Regions from separate parts of the Heyndrickxia sp. FSL W8-0496 genome, predicted to be linked through region 1. Evidence: riboswitches for the same ligand, from Rfam matches in the RefSeq annotation. Region 1 holds a riboswitch; each other region holds the start of a gene.
The links. A riboswitch is a leader RNA that binds a small molecule or an ion and turns the genes downstream of it on or off. The one in region 1 is predicted to bind S-adenosylmethionine.
Positions count from the first base shown of each region.

Region 1 (8,043 bases):
AGGTAAAATTTTTGCTAATGCTTTTAACAAAGATTTTCCAATCGCAGGAATTTTGTCAAACACTTCTAATGATTGCGGTTCACGATAAATATTATATCCACCAAATAGCTCGTCTGCACCTTCACCAGATAATACAACAGTTACATGTTTTCTCGCTTCACGTGCGACGAAATACAATGGAACACATGCAGGATCAGCAAGTGGATCATCTAAATGCCAGATGATTTTAGGAAGTTCTTTCATATATTCTTCAGGTGAGATGATATAACTAATATTCTCAACACCTAATTTTTCTGCTGTTTCCTTAGCCACATCAATTTCACTAAACCCATTATGTTCAAAACCAACTGAAAATGTTTTAATGTTCGGATGATATTGCTTGGCAATAGATGCGATAATTGAAGAATCAATACCTCCAGATAAGAAGGATCCTACCGGAACATCACTTCGCATATGGACGTTTACTGAATCAAATAATACATCCCTAATTTCTTTAACAAATTCATCCTCTGATTTTTGAACTGGTTGGAAAGAGGCTTTCCAATAACGTTCAATCTTCATCTTCTCTCCAGGCTTTTTCGTAAAATAATGTCCTGGTTCTAATTTTTTTATTCCTTTTGTCATTGTTTCTGGTTCAGGAACAAATTGATAGGTCATATAATGTTGTGCTGCATCATAATTAAGCTCTTCATGGTCCATTGCAAGTAGAATACTTTTCTTCTCTGATGCAAAGAATGTCCGTTTTTCTTCTTCACGATAGAAAAATGGTTTAATGCCGAATGGATCGCGAGCACCAATTAAAACTTGCTCTTGTTTATCCCAAATCGTAAAAGCAAACATTCCCCTAAGTTTCTCCACCGCTTTTTCTTTATAATGACTATAAAGAGCAATAATTACTTCTGTATCTGAAGAAGTTTCAAAAGTAAGTCCCATCTCAATTAGTTCATTTCTGAGCTCAACATAATTATATATTTCACCATTAAAAATAATCCAATAGCGCTCATTTTCATAGGTTAATGGCTGGTGTCCACTTTCTATATCAATAATACTTAATCTGCGGAAACCAAATTGGATATGCTCATCTTCAAAAAAACCTTCATCATCTGGTCCACGATGTGTAATAATATCATTCATATTCTTAAAAAGCTGTCTATCCGAATCTCTTAAACCAATCTCTCGGTCATGAATACAACCAACAAATCCACACATTTATGTATGTCACCTACTCCATTTCTAATTAACATACTTTATTAAAGGCCAACCGCCTTTTAAAAATACACTCCACTATACTATCATTATTTTACTTTTTTTGCAGTAGACATTATATATATTTTTATGGAAAGAACTACAAGTGAATAACAAACGTGCAAGCATCTTGCTCAGCCCCGCCAAGTTATGGTAACGCTTTTGATTTTCCTTTGGTGAGGTTGTTTGGAATCAGGCTCGACGTAAACAACAATCATGTGATTAATATCTACGGTGCATATTTTCCTTAAGAATAAAAAATGGGGCTACCCATGTAGCCCCATTTCATTCTTTAAAGTGAAAAGTCACGTAATGCTTCTGCTTTGTCTGTTCTCTCCCATGGAAGATCAAGATCATGACGACCGAAATGGCCATATGCAGCTGTTTGCTTGTAAATTGGACGGCGCAAATCAAGCATTTTAATAATCCCAGCTGGACGTAGGTCAAAATGCTTTCTAACTGCTTCGATTAAGATATCCTCTTCAACCTTCCCTGTTCCAAATGTATCAATTGAAATAGACACCGGTTGAGCTACCCCAATCGCGTAAGCAAGTTGAACTTCACACTTATCAGCAAGACCTGCAGCTACAATATTCTTAGCAACATATCTAGCCGCGTAAGCTGCTGAACGGTCAACTTTTGTAGGATCTTTACCAGAGAATGCTCCGCCACCATGACGTGCATAGCCACCATAAGTATCAACAATTATTTTACGACCTGTTAAACCAGCATCACCTTGTGGTCCACCAATTACGAAACGACCAGTCGGATTAATAAAATATTTGGTATTTTCATCGATTAACTCTTTTGGAACTACTGGATTAATCACATATTCTTTCACATTACGTTGAATTTGTTCTAAGCTTATTTCCGGATGATGCTGAGTAGATATGACAATTGTATCAATACGAACAGGTTTGTCATTTTCATCATATTCAACTGTTACCTGGGTTTTAGCATCAGGACGCAAATATGGAAGAATATCCTCTTTACGAACTTCAGAAATTCTTCGTGCTAGCTTATGAGCTAAGGAAATAGGTAATGGCATTAATTCTTTTGTTTCATTACATGCAAAACCAAACATTAACCCTTGGTCACCTGCACCAATAGCCTCAATTTCCTCTTCAGACATCTGACCTTCACGAGCTTCTAATGCTTTATCTACACCCATTGCAATATCTGCAGATTGTTCATCAATAGAAGTTAGCACTGCACATGTTTCTGCGTCAAAGCCATATTTTGCACGAGTATATCCAATTCCTTTAATTGTTTCACGAACAATTTTCGGAATATCCACATATGTACTTGTTGTAATTTCACCAGCAACAAGTACAAGCCCTGTAGTTACAGATGTTTCACATGCTACACGAGCATTTGGATCTTTAGCTAAAATTGCATCTAAAATCCCATCAGAAATTTGATCACAGATTTTATCTGGATGACCTTCTGTTACAGATTCAGATGTGAATAAACGACGCTTTTTTGTCATATTTATTCCTCCCAAAAATTACTTCTATCTATTTTTACGCTTCACGGTACTCATTCCCTAATAGTATGAAATAAACCATAGATTTTATCCTTTAATGTTAAGGAGCAAAATCCTTTTCATGGGTTTAGAAAGACGATATTGTATAAAAGATGGCTTTTCGTATTCTTGTTAAATTTATGCAGAAATTTACCTAATAGCTACAAAGATTAGAATAGAAAAAATAAAACCTTTCCCCGCATGTTTATGAGAGGAAAGGTTAAGATCCATTATCGCGCCTTTCACTCTTATCGTTCAAGGTATTCCCTTGCGTCAGGTTAGCACCATTGCTTTCTAGTTTAGAAAATCTTAAAATTAGATTACACAATCGATAAACATCGGTTATGATCTAACTAAAAAATTCTAACATAGAATGCCGGTTGCTGGGTTTCATCGGGCCTGTCCCTCCACCAGCTCGGGATAAGAGTATCCGTTCAAGGTAAAATATTACGCAATTTGCAAGTTCGTGTCAACATGTTCCTACAAAAATTTTTATTCATCTCTTATTTCCTATTAAATAGATCACGAAATGTATGAAGAAAATATGTCGAAATAATGTTGTTAAAAAAAATGTGCACAAATAGTATAGACTATTAATACAATTGTGTTATACTAATTAACGAATAAAAAACAATCTTTAAATTTTTGAATAAAGGAAGGTTAGTATAATGAAATCTGTCGCATTTTCAAATACATTAGCTGAAATTTTAACTGGAAAAAATGTGTTATCCCAACTATCTGTTCCTCAATTAGTGGAAAAAGTGTTACAACGTAAAGAGGGAAAATTAACATCAACTGGTGCTGTTTGTGCTGAAACTGGTAAATATACTGGCCGCTCCCCTAAAGATAAATATATTGTTGAAGAAGCTTCTACAAAAGATCTTATTGATTGGGGTTCTGTAAACCAACCAATTTCGGAGGAATCATTTGATAAGCTATATAAAAAAGTTAGTAATTATCTTAAGGAACAAAATGAAATATTTGTTTTTAAAGGTTTTGCAGGTGCAGATAATAAGAGTCGCTTACCGATTCAAGTAGTAAATGAATATGCATGGCATAATCTATTTGCACATCAATTATTTATCCGTCCAACTGAAGATGAATTACAAACACATCAAGCAGAGTTTACCATATTGTCAGCACCGAATGTGAAAGCGGATCCAACGACCGATGGAACTAACTCTGAAACATTTATCGCTGTTTCATTTGAACGTCGTATAATCTTAATTGGTGGAACTGAGTATGCTGGAGAAATGAAAAAAGGAATTTTCTCCATTATGAACTATCTACTACCTCAAAAAGACATCCTACCTATGCACTGTTCTGCCAATGTTGGAGCAGAGGGTGATGTTGCGTTATTTTTCGGATTATCAGGTACAGGAAAAACTACACTATCCGCTGATCCAAATCGCCGTCTAATCGGGGATGACGAACATGGATGGTCTTCAAATGGAGTTTTCAATATTGAAGGCGGCTGCTATGCAAAATGCATTGGATTAACAAGAGAAAAAGAACCACAAATTTTTGATGCCATTCGCTTTGGGTCTGTCTTAGAAAATGTCGTTATAGATCCAAAAACTAGACTTCCCCTTTATGAGGATGCTACATTAACTGAAAATACACGAGCTGCTTATCCAATTCAAGCGATTGATAATATTATCGAACCGAGTATTGCTGGCCATCCACAAACAATAGTATTTTTAACTGCTGATGCATTTGGAGTGTTACCTCCTATTAGCAAGCTTACGAAAGAACAAGCTATGTATCATTTCCTAAGTGGCTACACTTCAAAATTAGCAGGTACAGAGCGTGGAATTACTTCACCTGAAGCTACATTCTCAACTTGCTTTGGTTCACCATTCCTTCCATTACCTGCAACAGTGTATGCAGAAATGCTTGGTAAAAAGATTGATGAACATGGGGTTCAAGTCTTTCTTGTCAACACAGGTTGGACTGGCGGAGAATATGGTGTTGGTAGCCGAATGAAATTAAGCTATACTCGTGCAATGGTGCAAGCTGCACTTGAAGGTGAATTAACTCATGTTGAAACGTCACAAGATGAAATTTTTGGACTGCATATCCCATTACATGTTCCTGGTGTACCAGATGAAGTGTTAATCCCAAATAAAACATGGACGAATCAACAGGAATATACAGATAAAGCAAAAGAGCTTGCTGCAAAATTCAACGCTAATTTCAAAAAATTCCACAATGTACCACAAGAAATTGAGGTAAATGGCGGACCGATTTTTAAATAATTTACTATTAAAAGCCCTTTTTTCAAACATTGTTGCTATTTAAGTAAAGTTATAACTAATAAGTACCGACGGAGGATCACTACATGTTTCATTTCACTGAGAAAAGAACTACAATCTCCATAAGATCCGCTAGAATCCTTTATTGGGAGTAAGATCGGTAGTTAGGTTTTTACAAAAGCAACAAACGATGCAAAAACAGCTATATAAAAAGAGGTTGATACGACATGATCAACCTCTTTTTTATATTCTACATTCTACTTTTAAAAATTACTTAACTGCTAGTTCTTTTTTTAGTTTATCGAATTTAAAGAAACAAGTTGATAAATAATTCTCGTTTTTCCGTTTTCCCACTCCATCTTTTTAATCACTGCTGTCCCGCTTGTATCGCTTTCTTTTGATCGACGAATATCTAATGGGATTTCAATTGGATACAGACGATAATCATCTTTCTCTAAAATAAATAGATTCTCCTCTAATCTCTGTTCCTTACCTTTTGTTACAATCATTGTATTTAGTTCTAATGGCATACCCATAATCATATTCTCCTCTTTCGTACATGTTTTCTCTTATTTTATCATGCTTCATGCTTACTTTTCATCCATGAACATAAATCATTGACGATTTGCCGATTCATTGCTGGTGGAAAATAATGAGTATAATTAGCAAAATACCAAGTTTCCACTTTCCTTCCAAATGAGGTTAATCGTTCCTCCAATCTTTTTGCATGTTCAATAGATACATTTTCATCTTTTTCCCCATGTATGATCAAGATGGGTTGGGTTAGTTTTTCAATGAAAAATAGTGGCGTACGATCCTGATATCGTTCTGGGTATTTATTCGGCGTGCCACCTATAACCCTCTTGAGCATTTTTCGCAAATCTTTTCTTTCTTCATAAGTTAGAATCATGTCAGATACCCCTCCCCAAGTGACAACTGATAATGCTTCTTTGCGTGCTATCGCTGTATGTAATGCCATGATTCCCCCTCTAGAAAAACCAAAAATATGGATTCGTTTACTATTTACTCGATGATATTGTTTAAGTAGATCGAATGCAGCGTATGCATCTACTCGATCATTTCCTGCAAAATCTTCATTTCCTTCTCCCCCCCTATTACCACGGTAAAAGGGAGCAAAGACGATAAATCCCTCCGCAGCAAATTGTCCAATTCTAGCTGGACGAACCATCCCCACACTTTTTATCCCTCCCCTTAGATAGAGAAAACCATCATATATTTGTTCATCCTTCGGTTCTGCTAATAATCCCTTTACTCTTAATTCATCAGACCAATATGTAATCATATACATTCGTACCTTAGGATTTGGTGATGGAAAGGGCTGTTTCTCTATGATTAAACCATTACATTTCTGATTCGTATGCAATACGCTAACCTCCAACTACTAAAATCTTTCAAAAAAATAGGCATTCACACATTTATTAATTCCTCATACGATATTTTATCAGACAAAGGCGAAAGTACCATACCCCTTACGGAATATGGCATTGTACAATCGTTAAACAGCTAAAGGAGGATTATAGTATGAAAAAATGGGTTAAGCTTAGCTTCTCACTCTTGATCGTATCCATTCTGATTTTTTCTCTTGGAGCATGCTCAAAGAAGGAATCCTTAAAGAAAGTAAGAGTAGCGGAAGTAACACGTTCAGTGTTTTACACTCCTCAATATGTAGCACTTGAAAAAGGATTTTTCAAAGATGAAGGATTAGATGTTGAATTAAAGACAACTGCTGGCGGTGATAAGACCATGACTACTTTATTATCAAATGGTGCAGATGTAGCACTCGTTGGTTCAGAAACATCTATTTACGTTTATGCACAAGGTGCAGAAGATCCGGTTATAAATTTTGCACAGCTAACCAGAACCGACGGTACTTTTCTTGTATCTAGAGAAAAAATTGATAATTTTTCGTGGGATCAGTTAAAAGGCTCTACATTCCTTGGTCAAAGAAAAGGTGGAATGCCTCAAATGGTTGGGGAGTTCGTCATAAAGGAGAATGGAATTGATCCCCATAAGGATTTAAATTTAATACAAAATATTGATTTTGCCAATGTAGCGAATGCCTTTGCCTCAGGTACTGGAGATTATGTTCAATTATTCGAACCTACGGCCTCTGTCTTTGAGAAGGAAGGGAAAGGTCATATTATTGCCTCCTTTGGTGAAGAGTCTGGAAGTGTTCCATATACAGATTATATGGCAAAGGAAAGTTATATAAAGGACAATAGTGAAACCCTTGAAAAATTCGTTCGTGCCGTATATAAAGCGGCAAAGTGGATAGAGGAAAATGATTCAAAAGAAGTGGCGAAAGTGGTTCAACCATTTTTTGAGAATATAGACTTAGATATACTAGCTACTTCCATAGAAAGATATCAAAAACAAGGATCTTTCGGAACAGATCTTATTTTAAATGAAGAAGGATGGAATAGACTTCAAGATATTATGGAGGAAGCTGGTGAGCTTCCAAAAAGGGTAGATTATAAAACATTAGTTAATACATCTATTGCTGAAAAAGCATTAAATAACAAATAAAGGAGGTTTTTAGCCTTATGAGCTTCCTAACTGTAGAAAATATCCATCACAGTTATTTCACCCCCAAAACAGTAACAACTGCATTAAAGGACATAAACTTTAGCGTAGAGAAAGGAGAATTTATTTCGTTAGTTGGCCCAAGTGGTTGTGGTAAAACGACTATGTTATCAATTCTATCCGGTTTAATTCAACCGACACAAGGATCTGTCATCATTGACGGTCAGTCCCCGGATAATCAGGTTCGTTCGATCGGTTATATGCTTCAACAAGATTACTTATTCCCCTGGAAAACGATTGAAGAAAATATTTTATTAGGATTAAAACTTAAAAATAAATTATCAATAGAGTCAAAACAAAAATCATTAGAACTATTAAAGGAAATAGGTTTAGAAGGTGTGGAAAAACAATACCCTCGCCAACTTTCTGGAGGGATGAGACAACGTGCTGCTTTAGTTAGAACCCTTGCCATTA
Region 1 covers NZ_JBBOXX010000001.1:1,499,070-1,507,112, reverse strand. The annotation lists gene asnB (asparagine synthase (glutamine-hydrolyzing)) at 1-1,209, opposite strand, end outside; gene metK (methionine adenosyltransferase) at 1,538-2,734, opposite strand; SAM riboswitch class I at 3,016-3,197, opposite strand; gene pckA (phosphoenolpyruvate carboxykinase (ATP)) at 3,439-5,028, shown strand; gene NST63_RS07515 (DUF2584 domain-containing protein) at 5,319-5,561, opposite strand; gene NST63_RS07510 (alpha/beta hydrolase family protein) at 5,603-6,334, opposite strand; gene NST63_RS07505 (ABC transporter substrate-binding protein) at 6,568-7,572, shown strand; gene NST63_RS07500 (ABC transporter ATP-binding protein) at 7,590-8,043, shown strand, end outside.

Region 2 (8,043 bases), 1.2 Mb from region 1:
ATAGTAAGGGTTTAAATGTTTAATGCCATCCTTACGGTGAGGAACTGTGGAAATAGTCCATTCTTCATCTGGATAATGCTCTTCTAAGTATGGTCTTAGTAATTTCACTTTTTTGTCAATTTGTGCATCTATCCAAAAAGGACGAGCAACAAAAAATATACAATAAGCTACAAATATAACTAATGCTACTAACCAACCATTTTTTCGCCATCTACCTTTTAAAAAAATTGCAATAATTAAGATTGATACAATTACTGCCCCAACAATCAATAACTCTATTATTTCTTGTGGATGCATTATACCTATCCTCCTCTACATAACCATCCAGAATTAAACATTGAACTTTGAAAGACGAAACAGTTATATGTGTCCGTCATTTCAAATACAAATGATGTGAGTAAGAACTCTTTAATGTTGTGTTTTGTGCTTTCATTGCTACGGTTATCTACAAACAAGAACCACGCAAGATAGTGACGAGATATTTGGTAACCACACCTTTAATACAATCTATCCATTGTTTCATTCGAGAATGGGGACCATTAACATTCTGGATGTGATACAAACCCTTAATAACGTGTTTGCCATCGTTTGATTTAATTCTGTAATGTTCCATTCCTTTTTCTTTTGCATAGGTTTTATAGGCTCTCCAAGTATCTGTTACAAGTACGTTTTCTTTTGAAAGTTTAGAACCAATTATATTATCAACCTGTTGTTTCACAACACGCCCCATACAAGCAACTTTAGATATGCGGTCTCTTGCAACAAGAACTTGTTCGTGACTTATTCCTCTACGCTTAGATTTACAGCCACGCTTACGAGGTTTTCGTTCTGAAATGCCACGTTGACCTTATTGATAGTATAGGAAATAGGTCTCGTCAACTTCAACGATACCATCATATTTTTCAAAATCCATTTGTTTTAATGCACTTAACAGTTTGTGTCTCCAATAAAAAAGTGTAACCTAAGTAATCCCTACGATTTCAGCAGATTTTCGGAGGGAATAGCCTTTGAACATACAATCAGCAAACGTAATCCATTCGTCACCTTTTCGTGTACGGTATAGAACTGTATTAGTTGTATCAGTAAAGGTCTTACTACAACACTTACAACGATAGCGTTGGCGACCATTCTATTTTCCAAACCTTACAATATATTCAGATACACAATGAGGGCATTCAACCCCCTATTTGAAGTGTGAGTTTAACGCATTTCATTAATTAGACGACCACCGACAGAGGAAGGAAATAAACATGAAATTTATACGAATTCATTAATAACATCTGTTCTATCTTATATGCAGGTTTACTTTTAAGTGCAATATTATCAATTCTAGGTGCCATTTTAAGAACCTTTGGATTTGAACAAATAAAAATGAGTATATGGAACGGAATTGATTTACTTGTCGTTTTAAGTATACCTGCCTCTTTTTCATTTACTCGAAATATTTTAAGCGTTCAATTCAATTTTGTACGTCCAAACTAAGATTTTAAAATTTAGATTAGGATATATTTCATTGAAGATAAAAAGAGTCATTTTCCAATTAAGAAGAATGACTTTTATTTAAAACTTATTCAAATAAAAAAGAAATCAATGTTATTAAGATAGAGAATCCTAATATGGTACCTACAACAAATGTATGAAATTTACGTCTCATTATTATAATGGCAATATACTCACGAATCATTGCATTTGGCCAGTAATAAAATGCCGTTTTAGAACCGATACCTTGACTATTTAGACCAGCTTTTTTTGCATATAAGCTAGCTCGGAACAGATGAAAATTGTTCGTCGTAAAGATACTATTATATTCATTTCCTTTTAAAGAATCCATGAGGTGTTTTGAAAAAAGCATATTCTGAAAAGTATTCACAGAATGAACTTCTGTCAGAGTATCTTCTATAGGAATTCCATTGTTTACGGCATAAATTTGCATCGCTTCTGCTTCGGGGAGGTTTTCATCAGGTCCTTGTCCACCTGAAAAAACTAATTTTGGTGGTAGAGTTACCGCCTTTTGTTTCCAATAAAATTCAATCGCTTTATTTATTCTACTTGCTAATAGTGGTGGAACCCTATCATTAATTAAACCACTGCCTAAAACAATAATAAAATCTTGATTGTATTTTGGCCTATTAAACTGGTATAACATATAAGCGGTCAAAAAATTAGTTAAATGTAAAAAGAAATAAATGACAATTAATGAAGCTCCTGCATATAGAGGTTGCAAACTAGTCGATAATAAACGCTCAGGATTTATGATTTGGTTTATAAATAATATTAATAGAAAGATACCTAAAAATAATGTTAACGCATTTGAAAATCGTCTCCCCTCTTTTTTCATTAATACCCTTGCATTTAAAAATAATGCAACACTTAGAGCAAAAAAACCAAATGTTGCTATAAATAGTAAAATAGCAAATGGGAATAATGCAAAGATCATAAGGAGTTTATTACCAGTACTGTATCCTAAAATACAACAAAAAATAAGTAATGAACAAAAAAACAGGTTAAACCAAAAACCATTTATCACTCTTCTTGGATCTGATAAATAAGAACTTATAAATGTAACAAACAATAAAAGGGTAATAATTCCAATTGTTAATAGCATTGTAGACCTCAAATTTTCAAAAATAGTTTTTCGATTCATTATACATGAAAGTTATATTAGTTTTCACCTTTTTTTTCATTTTATGGAATTTAAAAGGCTAGATTTTAATCAGAAATCATAAGTTGAAACAAAAAGGAGATACTATTTTATTATTCCTAAGAAAGGAGCAATTTACTATGACTAAAAAATATAATCAAGGTAGTCACAATCAAAATTCCCCCCATTTACATGGACAAACTCCAACTAGTGGAGATAATAGCAAAGGAAATAAAAGAAATAAGGATCAGAGCACGAAAACAGAATAAATTAAAATCAAACAAACCGATTTTTTTAACCGGTTTGTTTGATTTTTTACTTGGCTTTCCATAACTCTTATAGCTTAAATTAATTACAATTGAGTAAAAAACCTCGAATAAACATAGTTGACAAATCGGATTAATATGCTTTAATCTGTAATTACATAAATACTTATCAAGAGAGGTGGAGGGACTGGCCCTATGAAACCTCAGCAGCAGATTCTTTTTTGAATCCTGTGCTAAATCCTGCAAGCAAATTGCTTGAAAGATAAGTTGAGGTTTATACAGTTGATCATTCCTCTTCTTATCCAATTAAAAGAAACTAACATAAGAGAGGAAATGAAAATGGAAAGATTGTTAAATGAAACAATAGAAAGTCGTCGAAACGATTTAATTAATAAGTTAATTGAAAATGGACAATACAAAAAAGATGGAAAGCATCTTTTTGAATTATCTTTATTAGATTTGGAATATGAGTATTATAAAATTACATCTAAAAATCATCCACATAGTGGAATAGACTCTATTCGATGGATTAATTTTAAATAAATTAGTAATAGCCTCTTTAATTTTAAAAGGGGCTTTTTTATTTAGGCCTTATTTTCAAACCTTCTTACTATTCAACTCATATCTTAACTGAAAAAGTAAGTTGAAGTTTGGCAAACCTCATAAGAACACTGAACTCTTTATTTGGTGTAAAAGCCAGAGATAATACAAAAACAACAAACGACACAAAAACAGGGTGTAGTTTTCATATTAGGGATTACTCATGCTTAAAATTTTCCATTTTCAATTCCAATTCAAAATTTCGTTTTATTACACTTCCTCTGTTTATTTCACTATATATCAATATCCGTACTCATCTACTAATTCTATTGGCCTATATACATGTACTTTCCATTTATTATACAATTCAGTTGGAATAATTAGGATGAAAAGGATGTCATCATAAAATATGGAAAGGTGAAACGATGCAGAAAAAAGAATTTTTTGACTCTAGGGCAAGAATGATTGGCTTTTCAATTTTAACTATAACATTGACACTTGTATTTGGTGGTATCACCCTTGCTATGCTTTTCGGGTCAATTACTTTGGAATTTCCAATGTTCATTCTCTCTCTCATATTAACTATAGTTCTTATACCTGTGTCCATCGTACTACTAAAAAAGGCGACAACAAACGAACCTTCCGTTGTCATTAGTACAGAAGGCATTATGATTAATGGATACATTCCTAAAATTGGATTTATCCCATGGGAAGATATCGATGGATGTATTCCATATCAAATCAATAAACAGGCAATGTTAGGTTTTATATTATTTGATGAAGATAAATACGTGAATAAATTCACTGGTATGAACAAAAAGCTTTTAGAAGCAAATAAAAGCATGGGTTACCCTGCCATAAATGTTTCCATTAATAACTTGAAGGATAAAGAAGGTTTTTTTGAAGCACTTGCTGAACAAAATATAGGTTTTTATCTTGAAGATGAACGACAAGCGTAAATACAAACAGCACCAGTATGGTTTAGTGGTGCTGTTTTTCTTGAACCTCATATTCTATAAGATTGTCGTGCACAAACAACAAACTATCAATTTATATATTAATAAACTCATCAATTAGAATTAGCTACACTCTTCGTAGCTACTTTTCCCAGATCTATTGGGTTAAAAAGTGTTTATAAAACGATATTTTAATTTATAAATTTATCTCTTCTTTTTTAACTTAAATGGAAGCAATAATAATATAAACAAAATCAAGGCGGCCGCTTCTAAAGATAGAATATAATATGGATAGGGGCCAAAATAATCTAATAAGGAACCATTTATTGGTTTATATGATAGAAACATATAATTTCCACTAGTGATTTTATTTAAAAAATAGGCAATTCCTGCACATCCATTCAAAAAGAAAAACGAGCTCACCAAACCTTTAGTGGTAGGAATATACTGATGTACTATAACATAATAAATACAAGTCCAAATGATCAGAATATGGGTAATAAAAAATTGAAAGAAGCGAAAATGCGGATATCCTAAGAATAATTCAGGGGTAATGATTGCCATTAATGCTCCCGAGATCCCCATAAAATAAACGATTTGAAAAACAACCTGAGATTTTGTTAATAACATGATTAAACATAAAATTAGGCTTATCGAACAAAGCTGAAGTGGCAATGCAAAAGATACATCCCATACTCCCCCACTATAAAGCCATATATGATAAAGAAATTCTAAGAGGAAAAGTATTGTAAAAAAGGATATTCGCACGATTTGATTATGTTTCTTCAAAAAAGTGCGTCCTAAAATTATGAATAAAACACCAATAAACATTACAATTATCATCAAAGTATGTGAAAATGAGAATATTTCAAATGGAAAAGCCTCATATTTATGCTTAAAAAAACCCTCCATATTATCCCCCCTTCTCTCATATAAGATACTCTAAGTCTCCGAGATTCATGTTATTTAAAGAAAGGTACTGTATATAGCATAAGAAAAACCCTCCTACCTAAGTATGGAGGGTTTACTACTTTAAGATGCCTGTTTAAAATTAATACTTTTTCCTTCTTTCCGTCGTTGTCTATATTCAGCAGTAGCTGTAAAGAGTACGTCGGTGGAAGAATTTAAAGCAGTTTCACAAGAATCTTGTAAAACCCCTACGATAAATCCTACCCCAACTACTGTCATAGCTACATCATTTGGAATTCCAAATAAACTACATGCTAATGGAATCAATAATAAGGAACCTCCAGCAACTCCTGAAGCTCCACAGGCACATACAGCAGCTAAAACACTAAGAATGATCGCTGTAGGAATATCAACGTGAATACCCAATGTATGAACAGCGGCAAGTGTTAACACAGAAATAGTCACAGCTGCACCAGCCATATTAATTGTTGCACCTAATGGAATAGAAACCGAATACGTATCCTTATCCAAACCTAACTTTTCACATAATCTCATATTAACAGGAATATTGGCTGCTGAACTGCGTGTAAAAAACGCAGTAATACCACTTTCTTTTAAGCACTTAAAAACTAATGGATATGGATTTTGACGAATACCAATGTACACGATAATCGGATTAATAACTACAGCAACAAATAACATACAGCCAAGTAATACAGCAAGTAGCTTTCCATAGCTTAATAATGACTCAAGCCCATTTGTCGTAATTGATTCAATGACTAGTCCCATAATACCTAATGGAGCAAATTTAATGACCCATGTAACCATTTTTGCTACTGCATCAGATACGTTTGCTATCATTGTTTTAGTCGTGTCAGGTGCATTCTTAAGTGCTACACCAAGAAGGATTGCCCAAGCTAAGATTCCGATGTAGTTTGCATTATAAATAGCTTTAACCGGATTATCTACTATATTAAGTAATAATGTTTTTAGGACCTCTATGACTCCACCGGGAGCAGCTAAATCCTCTCCGCTATCAGCTAAAGTTAGGCTTACTGGGAAGATGAAACTTACAATTACAGCCACTAATCCAGCTAAAAATGTTCCTAATAGATAGAGTACAAGAATGGATTTCATATTTGTTTTATGACCACTTTTATGTTGGGCGATGGCAGACATAACCAAGAATAATACTAAAATAGGTGCTATTGCTTTTAATGCGCCTACAAATAATGAACCTAATATAACAAATGGTTTGGCGACAGTTGGAATGGCAACTGCTAGAATAACCCCGATAATCAAACCGATTAATATTTGTTTGACTAAACTGATTTGACTCCATTTTTTCCATATACTTTTCATATACGTTTCCCCCTAGTTGTTAAACCGTTAGAATAGTGAAATTATTCTAACTTCAAGTCGTGTTCTATTAGATGCATTTCTAATTAATAGTATTATAATGAATATTTAGATATATTACAATAGGTTTAATATTTTGTGGTGTCTGTACATTCACCCTACTATTTAATTTGAAAATCATAATAAAACAGTGATAGTTCTACTATTATTATGAAAAAAATCCACTATTTTAAATTATTTGATATAATTTAATCGAATACTTTAAACATAATAAGATTTGGAGTGGTTTCTTGTTAATTTATTTTACACATAATTGGGCAGTATAGGGGACGAATGCCATTGTCAGTGATTGAGGAAGAACACCTACTAGTGGAAGGTGGAGATGTCTGTCTTACAGTGGTTGATACAAATTCATAAAATCAATCGAGGTCCGGATTTTGAGATGAAAAACGCTCAAATGAAGTAGGAACTAGAATTAATCGCATGGTAAAGCCGAGCGGTGAACGGGTCCCTTCTCCTCAAAAGCCTGAAGCTCCATATAGGGGAAAAACAAAACGGAACCCTGCCTCCATAGATGAAAAAATCATCTAGGAGGTATTGTCCTTGAGTAGAAAAACTGAAAATACAGGATTTCAATGTAAGAAATGCAGGATGGTAATTAAACCATTAACAAATGGAAGTTATCGTAATCATTGCCCATATTGTTTATATTCTTTGCATCTAGATCAGCAGCCAGGTGATCGGGAAAGTAGTTGTCGAGGTTTAATGGCTCCAGTAGGTCTAGATTATTCTAATAAAAAAGGATATCAAATTATCCATAAGTGTATAAAATGTGGCAAGGTTGGTAAAAACAAAGTGGCTATTAATACAGAACAAGAGGACCAACTAATTCACTTTTTGAAAGCAATACAATAGAATTTATGTTCAAAAGTATTCAAGAGCACAAGAAACAATCTTGTTAGAAGTTTCTTGTGCTTTCTTTAATTATCTTACTTTTATTTTTATATAATCATCATATCCCCTTTTTCGTAGTTTACAAGCGGGACATTCTCCACACCCTTCTGCAATTATTCCATTATAGCAAGTTAATGTTTTTGTACGGACAAAATCTAATGCACCAAGTTCATCCGCTAACTTCCATGTTTCTGCTTTGTTTATCCACATTAGAGGTGTATGGATAATAAACTGTTTATCCATGGCTAGATTTAAGGTCACATTTAAAGATTTGATAAATATATCCTTACAATCAGGATAACCACTGAAATCTGTTTCACAGACACCTGTTATAATGTGTTTTGCACCTACCTGACTGGCTACAACACCAGCGAAGGATAAAAATAATAAATTTCGACCCGGTACAAATGTAGATGGA
Region 2 covers NZ_JBBOXX010000001.1:2,711,396-2,719,438, forward strand. The annotation lists gene NST63_RS13655 (hypothetical protein) at 1-297, opposite strand, end outside; partial or broken gene NST63_RS13660 (IS1595 family transposase) at 331-1,239, opposite strand; gene NST63_RS13665 (YdcF family protein) at 1,568-2,605, opposite strand; gene NST63_RS13670 (hypothetical protein) at 2,782-2,910, shown strand; SAM riboswitch class I at 3,071-3,176, shown strand; gene NST63_RS13675 (Fur-regulated basic protein FbpA) at 3,247-3,450, shown strand; gene NST63_RS13680 (STM3941 family protein) at 3,873-4,406, shown strand; gene NST63_RS13685 (YwaF family protein) at 4,608-5,315, opposite strand; gene sstT (serine/threonine transporter SstT) at 5,436-6,674, opposite strand; gene NST63_RS13695 (RNHCP domain-containing protein) at 7,275-7,586, shown strand; gene queC (7-cyano-7-deazaguanine synthase QueC) at 7,656-8,043, opposite strand, start outside.
Region 2: another riboswitch for S-adenosylmethionine. It lies ahead of NST63_RS13675 (Fur-regulated basic protein FbpA); the one in region 1 lies ahead of metK (methionine adenosyltransferase).

Region 3 (8,043 bases), 3.7 Mb from region 1:
AGGTTATGTCATTTATACATTACCATCAGCATTTCTTCTTATTAATAATTCCTTTAAGTATATTGATAAGAAATTTATCATTGTTTCTAAACTAATGGGTGATGGGACATTGAGAAGTTTTATGAACACGATTATTCGCCCTTTGTGGGGAACCTTAGCTGGTGCTTTCGTCCTTTCCTTTATCTTGAGCTTTACCGATTTTGGGATCCCTGCTTCGGTTGGGGGAACGTATGATGTGGTAGCAACTCAGCTATATCAAGTGATGCTTGGTTCCATACCAGATTTCAATAATGGTGCTGCAATTGCGGTAATCATGTTAATCCCTGCTGTATTTGCTGTTTTTCTTTTAAATTATCTTGAAAAATTTAATTTCCACTATGACAAATTTACAGAAATCGAATTGATTCAAAATAAACCAAGAGATATTTCCTTTAGTGTAATCTCTTCTGTCATTTTAATAGGAATGGTTGCCATTTTTGCCGTAATGTTCGTTGCACCGTTAGTAAACAGCTATCCTTATAATCTAGCATTTACATTGAGCCATTTCATTGATGTGTTTCAATCAAGTGATTTAGTCAATGTTTATAAAAATTCAATAGTAATAGCATTATTAACGGGAGTAGTTGGTACGTTTGTTGCCTATAGTGCAGCACTAGTAAATGTACGTACACCGCTTAAAGGAAAAAGATTAATGGACACCATTTCAATCATTACCAATACAGTACCAGGTATGGTATTAGGTTTATCGTATTTACTTCTTTTTAATAATAGTAGTTTAAAAGGAACGATCACCATTATTGTGCTATGTACATTGGTCCACTATTTTACGACGCCTTATTTAATGGCTAAAAATACCTTAGCTAAAATGAATCCGACTTGGGAAACAACGGGGGAATTATTGGGAGATAGCTGGCTAAAGACGATCCGTCGAGTTCTTTTGCCAAACTCAGTATCAACAGTATTTGAAATGTTTAGCTACTATTTTATTAATGCGATGGTAACGATTAGTGGAATCATCTTCTTAGTAACAGCTGAAACTTCAGTAGTAGCAAGCAAAATTAAAGAATTGCAGCACTTTGCTAAATTCAATGAAATCTTTGTTTTATCGATACTCATCTTTGGTACGAATTTAATCGTTAAATTATCTTGTGATTATCTTCAAAAACGACCATCAATTAATAGGAATTGAAACTTTTGATAAAAGTGAGGGGAAAATGATGTTTAAAACGATTAAGGGAATGTTCCTGTGTCTTATTGCTTTTAGTTTAGTATTTACATTGGTTGGCTGTAATAATAATTCAAATGCTGCAAAGGCAAATAAAGCAAAGAAAGTAGTTATTTTAACGAATGGGGATGAAGAAGCAGTTGCAGCGATGGAAAAGTCATTAAAAGATGCGGGATATGAGGGGAAATATGTCGTGCAATCCTTGGGTACATCTGAATTAGGAGGAAAGCTAATCGCTGAAGGAGATAAAATAGATGCCAATTTAGTCACAATGAGTTCTTATTTTATCCAAAGTGCTCAAGAAAAGCATAAGATGTTTACCGATTTAACATTCACTGCGAATGCATTAGAAACATACCCATCCTACTATACACCGATTCTAGCTAATACCGGTTCTATATTTGTCAATACCGAAGTCATTAAAGAAAAGGGTTTACCAATGCCGACTTCTATAAAGGACTTAACAAAGCCAGAGTTTAAAGGATTAGTATCGATCCCAAATATTATGGACTCTTCTACAGCCTGGTTATTGGTCCAAGCTATTATCAATCAATATGGAGAAAAGGAAGGAAAAGCTATTCTTCACGATCTAGTAACAAATGTTGGTCCACATCTTGAAAGTTCTGGATCAGGTCCTATTAAGAAAGTTCAGGCTGGGGAAGTGGCTGCGGGTTTTGGTCTTCGCCACCAAGCAGTAATTGCGAAAGAACAAGGTGCACCAATTGATTATATTGATCCATCTGAAGGGAATTTCTCACTGACTGAATCTATTGCTGTGGTGAAAAAGGATGATAAAACAACAGATTTAGCGATGGACATGGCGGAAGTCATTGTTAAGGAAGGCAGAAAAGAGTTAATCAACAATTATCCTGTTGCCCTTTACGAAGGAGAAACAATTAGTGATATACATAAACCTGCTCACACAAAGAAATTTGACCAATCATTAACTGTTGAACTATTAAAGCAGCATCAAGAGTTTTTCAATTCAGCGAAGTAAAAAATAGGGAGAGATGGACATGAACAATTATAAACTATTAACACCAGGTCCTTTAACCACTACAAGCACGGTTAAAGAGGAAATGCTATTTGACCGTTGCACGTGGGACAATGATTATAAATCCATTACGCAAAAAATTAGGGCGCAGCTTCTTGAATTGGCAGGTGCTGCCGAGGATGAATATACGGTTGTGCTTATGCAAGGAAGCGGTACGTTCGCAGTTGAATCCGTCATGCATACAGCCATTACAAATGAAGATAAAGCTTTAATCATCACGAACGGTGCATATGGTGAACGAATTATCAAAATGGCAATGTACATCGACCTTAACTTTAAGGAGTATCGTGTACAATACAATGAGTACCCAATTGAAGCGGAAATAAAGGCTATATTAGAGGAAGATCATGAAATTACACATATAATCATGGTTCATTGTGAGACAACGACAGGAATCTTAAATCCAATTGAAATGGTTTCAAAACTGTCGAAAGAGTTTGGAAAAACCTTAATTATTGATGCAATGAGCAGCTTTGGCGGTCTAGAAATCAATGTACCTGTTCTAGGAATTGACTATTTAATCAGCAGCGCAAATAAATGTATTCAAGGTGTACCTGGCTTTGGCTTTGTTATTGCTAAGCGTGAGAAACTACTAACATGTAAAGGGAACTCTCAAAGTCTATCACTAGATTTATATGATCAATGGGTAGAAATGGAGAAGGATGGAAAATGGCGCTACACCTCACCAACACATGTAGTGGCTGCCTTTTCTAAAGCAATTGATGAATTAATAGAAGAAGGTGGCATTCCAGCAAGATTTGCTCGGTATCAAAATAATAATCGTATATTAAGAGAGAGACTTGCCAAGATAGGAATTCATGCCTATATTACAGATGATAAACAATCGCCGATTATTACAACCTTTCTTTTTCCAAATGAGAAATTCAACTTTGAAGACTTCTATTCCTATACAAAGGAGAGAGGCTTTGTCCTCTATCCAGGAAAACTAACCGATGTAGATACCTTCCGCATTGGGAATATTGGTGAAATTTATGAAGAAGATATCCAAGCATTGTGTGAAATTATTGAAGAATATATGGGAGTGATGGTAAAGTGAATAAAATTGAAGGAGTAATTTTGGATTGGGCAGGAACAACGGTGGATTTCGGCTGCTTTGCCCCAGTAAATGTATTTATTGATATTTTTAAACATGCAGGTGTTAATGTGACAATGGAGGAAGCAAGAGCACCGATGGGATTGCTTAAGATTGACCACATTCGCGCCATGCTTTCGATGCCTAGAATCTCTCATTTATGGAAGGAGAGATTTGGCAGAGAGTTTAATGAACAAGATGTGGAGAAATTATATGCTGAATTCGAGCCTGCACTCATGTCATCCTTAGCTGAGTATACAGATGTCATTCCTGAGGTGATTGAGGCAGTTCAAACCTTAAGAAGCCAAGGATTGAAAATTGGTTCAACAACAGGTTACACACAATCCATGATGGATGTTGTTGTACCTAATGCACACAAAAAAGGGTATAGTCCAGATTTTTATATCACTCCTGATGGTACCAATTCTCTGGGGAGACCTTATCCTTATATGATTTATCGAAACATGGAAGCATTGAAATTATCAGCATCCTGGAAGGTTGTAAAAGTTGGAGATACGACCTCAGACATAAAAGAGGCGGTTAATGCTGGCGTTTGGTCAGTGGGCGTTATAATAGGCAGTTCCGAAATGGGGCTAAGTTTATCTGAATATAATGCCTTATCCGAAGTAGATCAAGAGAAGGCAATCTCTAGAACAGAACAAATATTTTTACAAAGCGGGGCAGATTTTACAATAAAAACAATGGGAGAACTGCCTCAATTAATTGGAAAAATTAACAGTCTCATCTCGGAAGGTAAGAGGCCTAGTGCAGGTTTAACGTACTTAGTGGAGGGAATTTATTGAAATCAATATCAAAAAAGAATAAGATACTTATTTTATTATTTATTATGCTTTTATGTGTTGCTTGCCTATTCGATTTTAAATATAAAGGGTTATTCTTCCAACTGTTACCTAAGACGATTCAATCATATTTAGCCGGTTTTTTTTAATAGTCTCAGCTTTAATGGAGAAACACTGATGAGTAATAAAAGGACCGGGCGTTTTTTGCCCGGTTTATCTTATGTAAGTGAAACTATTGTCCCCAGACATCTTTTGCAATACGTACAACATGGCGTAATTTATTCCATTGTTCTTCCTCTGTTAGGATATTTCCTTCTTCAGTAGAAGCAAACCCACATTGCGGGCTCAAACAAAGTTGATTAATATTCACATATTTTGTTGCTTCTTTAATCCGTCCTATTATTTCATCTGTATCTTCGAGTTCAGGAGTTTTAGATGTGATGAGTCCCAATACCACATGTTGATCTTTAATGAATCGTAATGGTGTAAAATCTCCAGATCGTTCATTATCATATTCTAAGAAGAAGGCATCTACATTAACACGTGAAAATAACTCTTTTGCAATGGGTTCATATCCACCTTGATACAGCCAGGAAGATTTGAAATTTCCACGACAAATATGAAGAGTAATTGCCATGTCCTCAGGTTTGTTGGCTACAGCTTCTACAGTAATATCAGCAAATTTTTTCACAAGCTCATCCGGATCGAATCCTTGTGATTTTATTTTATCTCGGAAAGCATCACTGAACAATGCTCCCCAGCTTGTATCATCTAATTGTAAATAGCGACAACCTGCATCATAAAATGTTTGAATGGCATCTTGATACACTTTAATAATATCGTTAGCCACCTCATCAAATGAAGGATATGAAGGATTATTCAAATATGGTTCACTTCCAACTACACCCGAGTAGAAAATCATATTAGGGCCTGGGATTGTAATTTTCGCAATATGATCGCCGGCAATGCTTTTCAAATACGTGAAGTCTTCTAAAAATGGATGATCCTTAGGGAAACTTAATTTCGAATCAACTGTATATGCTTCTGCCTTTTTCATTGCTCCATTAAATGCACCGGTGATGTCTATTTCATAAACACGAATTCCCTTAATAGCTCTGATAAAATCTAAGTGCCACCATCTTCTTCTGAATTCACCATCTGTCACTGCCGTTAGGCCTACTTCTTTTTGCTTTTCAACAATTCTAGCAATCTCAATGTCTTCTAATGCACGTAATTCTTCCTTCGTTATTTGACCATTCTTATATTGAGCCCTCGCCTCTTTAAGTGCTTGTGGGCGCAAGAAGCTCCCTACATGGTCTGCTCTAAATGGTGCTTTCTTCATGGTATTAATCAAATTGGACAACCCCTCTAAAGTTAAATAAATTTGTTTTTCTTAGCTTTTTCAGGGTACAAAAAAACCCTTCTTAAAAAGAAGAGATTAAAATCACAGATAATTACTCTTCTTATCTTCAAGCAAAACGCTACTGGAATTAGCACAGTACAAAAATGTCTGTTGCTGAGATATCTCAGGGCCAGTCCCTCCATCTCTCTAAATAAGAAAGTTACAAATTTAATTATTAATTATCAATTTACCTGTATATTCAGAGAATGTCAATTTTCCGGTGCGAATAAGTATGATGGAACCCATATTCTTCATTTGGGAAGGGCTTTTTTGAGGGAAACGTTATCTCGGTATACAAATAATCAGTTTATTCAAGAAGAAAAAGAAAGAACTATTAGTGGACTCCTGCAAAATTATCATATTCATAATCAAAGAGAGGTCATATAGTAAAGAACATTTTAGCTGTGATGGGTGTTTTTGTTTATTTATATTAATATATTTTTTTGGAGTCAAAGATCGATTATGACTAGAACGATTCTGATTAATAGAGTCAAAAACAGATTAAATTATGTGGATTGTTTCTCCATTTTTTACGTAATTTTAGATATCTTATCACTCTCATACAATAGTGATATTTAAATCTATAAATAATAGTGATATACTATAATTAGGAATGAATTGATACAGAAAAGGTGTGTGTGATCAGGTCGCGCCTTGGCTTGCTTGTTACGCCGAAGAAGGAGCGTCTACATCCTTTTTTGCAAATCTAACGGTATAAGGGACGATAAAAATGAGTAACAGACAAACTAAAACAGACGTTATCTTAATTGGTGCCGGAGTCATGAGCGCGACTTTGGGATCATTGTTGAAAGAATTAGCACCGCAATGGGAAATTAAAGTATTTGAGAAACTAGCAAATCCAGGGGAAGAAAGCTCTAACGAATGGAATAATGCGGGTACAGGGCATTCTGCACTGTGTGAGCTTAATTATACAACTGAAAAAGCTGATGGATCTATCGATATTACGAAAGCGATTAAAATCAATGAGCAGTTTCAGCTTTCAAGACAGTTTTGGTCTTATCTTGTAAACCGTGAACTGATTCATAATCCACAAGACTTTATCATGCCAATTCCTCATATGAGTCTAGTCCAAGGTGAAAAAAATGTAACGTTTTTGAAAAAGCGTTTTGAAGCGCTTTCAAATAATCCGTTGTTTCAAGGGATGGAATTCTCTGATGATCCTGATAAACTAAAGGAATGGATTCCACTTATTATGGAAGGTCGTACCGATAATGAACCAATAGCAGCAACCAAAATTGACTCTGGAACAGATGTTAACTTTGGTGCTTTAACACGCATGTTATTTGACCATTTAAAGAGTCTAGACGTTGAGATTAACTATAAGCACACGGTAAAAGATATTAAACGTACAAACGAAGGCTTATGGGAAGTGAAAGTACACAATATTGAAAGCGGTAGTACTGAATACCATACAGCAAAATTTGTCTTTATCGGCGGTGGAGGCGGAAGTCTACCATTATTACAAAAAACCGGAATTCCTGAATCTAAGCATATCGGAGGCTTCCCGGTCAGTGGCTTATTTATGGTTTGTAATAATCCTGAAATTGTTGAACAGCATCATGCAAAGGTATATGGTAAAGCGAAGGTTGGCGCACCTCCAATGTCTGTTCCACATCTTGACACACGATATATCGACAATAAGAAATCATTGTTATTTGGACCATTTGCCGGCTTTTCACCGAAGTTTTTGAAAACGGGTTCAAACTTAGATTTAATCCGTTCTGTAAAACCGAATAATGTATTGACGATGTTGGCGGCAGGCTTTAAAGAGATGGCATTAACAAAGTATCTAATCCAGCAAGTATTGTTATCGAATGAAAAGCGTTTGGAAGAGCTAAAAGAGTTTATCCCGAATGCTAAACTCGAGGATTGGGATATCGTCGTTGCAGGACAACGTGTGCAAGTAATTAAAGATACGGAGACAGGCGGTAAAGGTACACTACAATTTGGTACCGAAGTTGTTACTGCATCCGATGGTTCGGTAGCTGCATTGCTTGGTGCTTCACCGGGTGCTTCTACTGCTGTTCATGTTATGCTTGAAGTATTAGAAAAATGCTTCCCGCAATACATGATGGAATGGGAGCCGAAACTAAAAGAAATGATACCTTCTTATGGTATGTCTTTAATGGAAAATCCAGAGCTTTTACAAGAAATTCATACCTCAACAGCACAAGCACTTGGGCTAAGTCAACAAGAATTAGCTTATAGTTAAGAATGAATAAAGAATCTTTGATCTATCATTAGATTAAGGATTCTTTTTTTTGCGTTTAGAGAGGTGAAAATTGATGATAAAGAACAATTGCGAGAGTTTAATAGCTGATATTGAAAACGTTAATCTTATTTTCGTAATTAATCAAGGGGAGATCATTGAAGGAGGTACGCATCACGAGCTATTGCAGAAAAAAGGATTTTATTCTCCGATGTATGAGAGTCAGTTTAATATCTGAA
Region 3 covers NZ_JBBOXX010000001.1:5,179,989-5,188,031, reverse strand. The annotation lists gene NST63_RS26190 (ABC transporter permease subunit) at 1-1,189, shown strand, start outside; gene NST63_RS26185 (extracellular solute-binding protein) at 1,218-2,222, shown strand; gene phnW (2-aminoethylphosphonate--pyruvate transaminase) at 2,242-3,336, shown strand; gene phnX (phosphonoacetaldehyde hydrolase) at 3,333-4,175, shown strand; gene NST63_RS26170 (5-methyltetrahydropteroyltriglutamate--homocysteine S-methyltransferase) at 4,405-5,514, opposite strand; SAM riboswitch class I at 5,633-5,732, opposite strand; gene NST63_RS26165 (malate:quinone oxidoreductase) at 6,305-7,807, shown strand; gene NST63_RS26160 (hypothetical protein) at 7,881-8,042, shown strand.
Region 3: another riboswitch for S-adenosylmethionine. It lies ahead of NST63_RS26170 (5-methyltetrahydropteroyltriglutamate--homocysteine S-methyltransferase); the one in region 1 lies ahead of metK (methionine adenosyltransferase).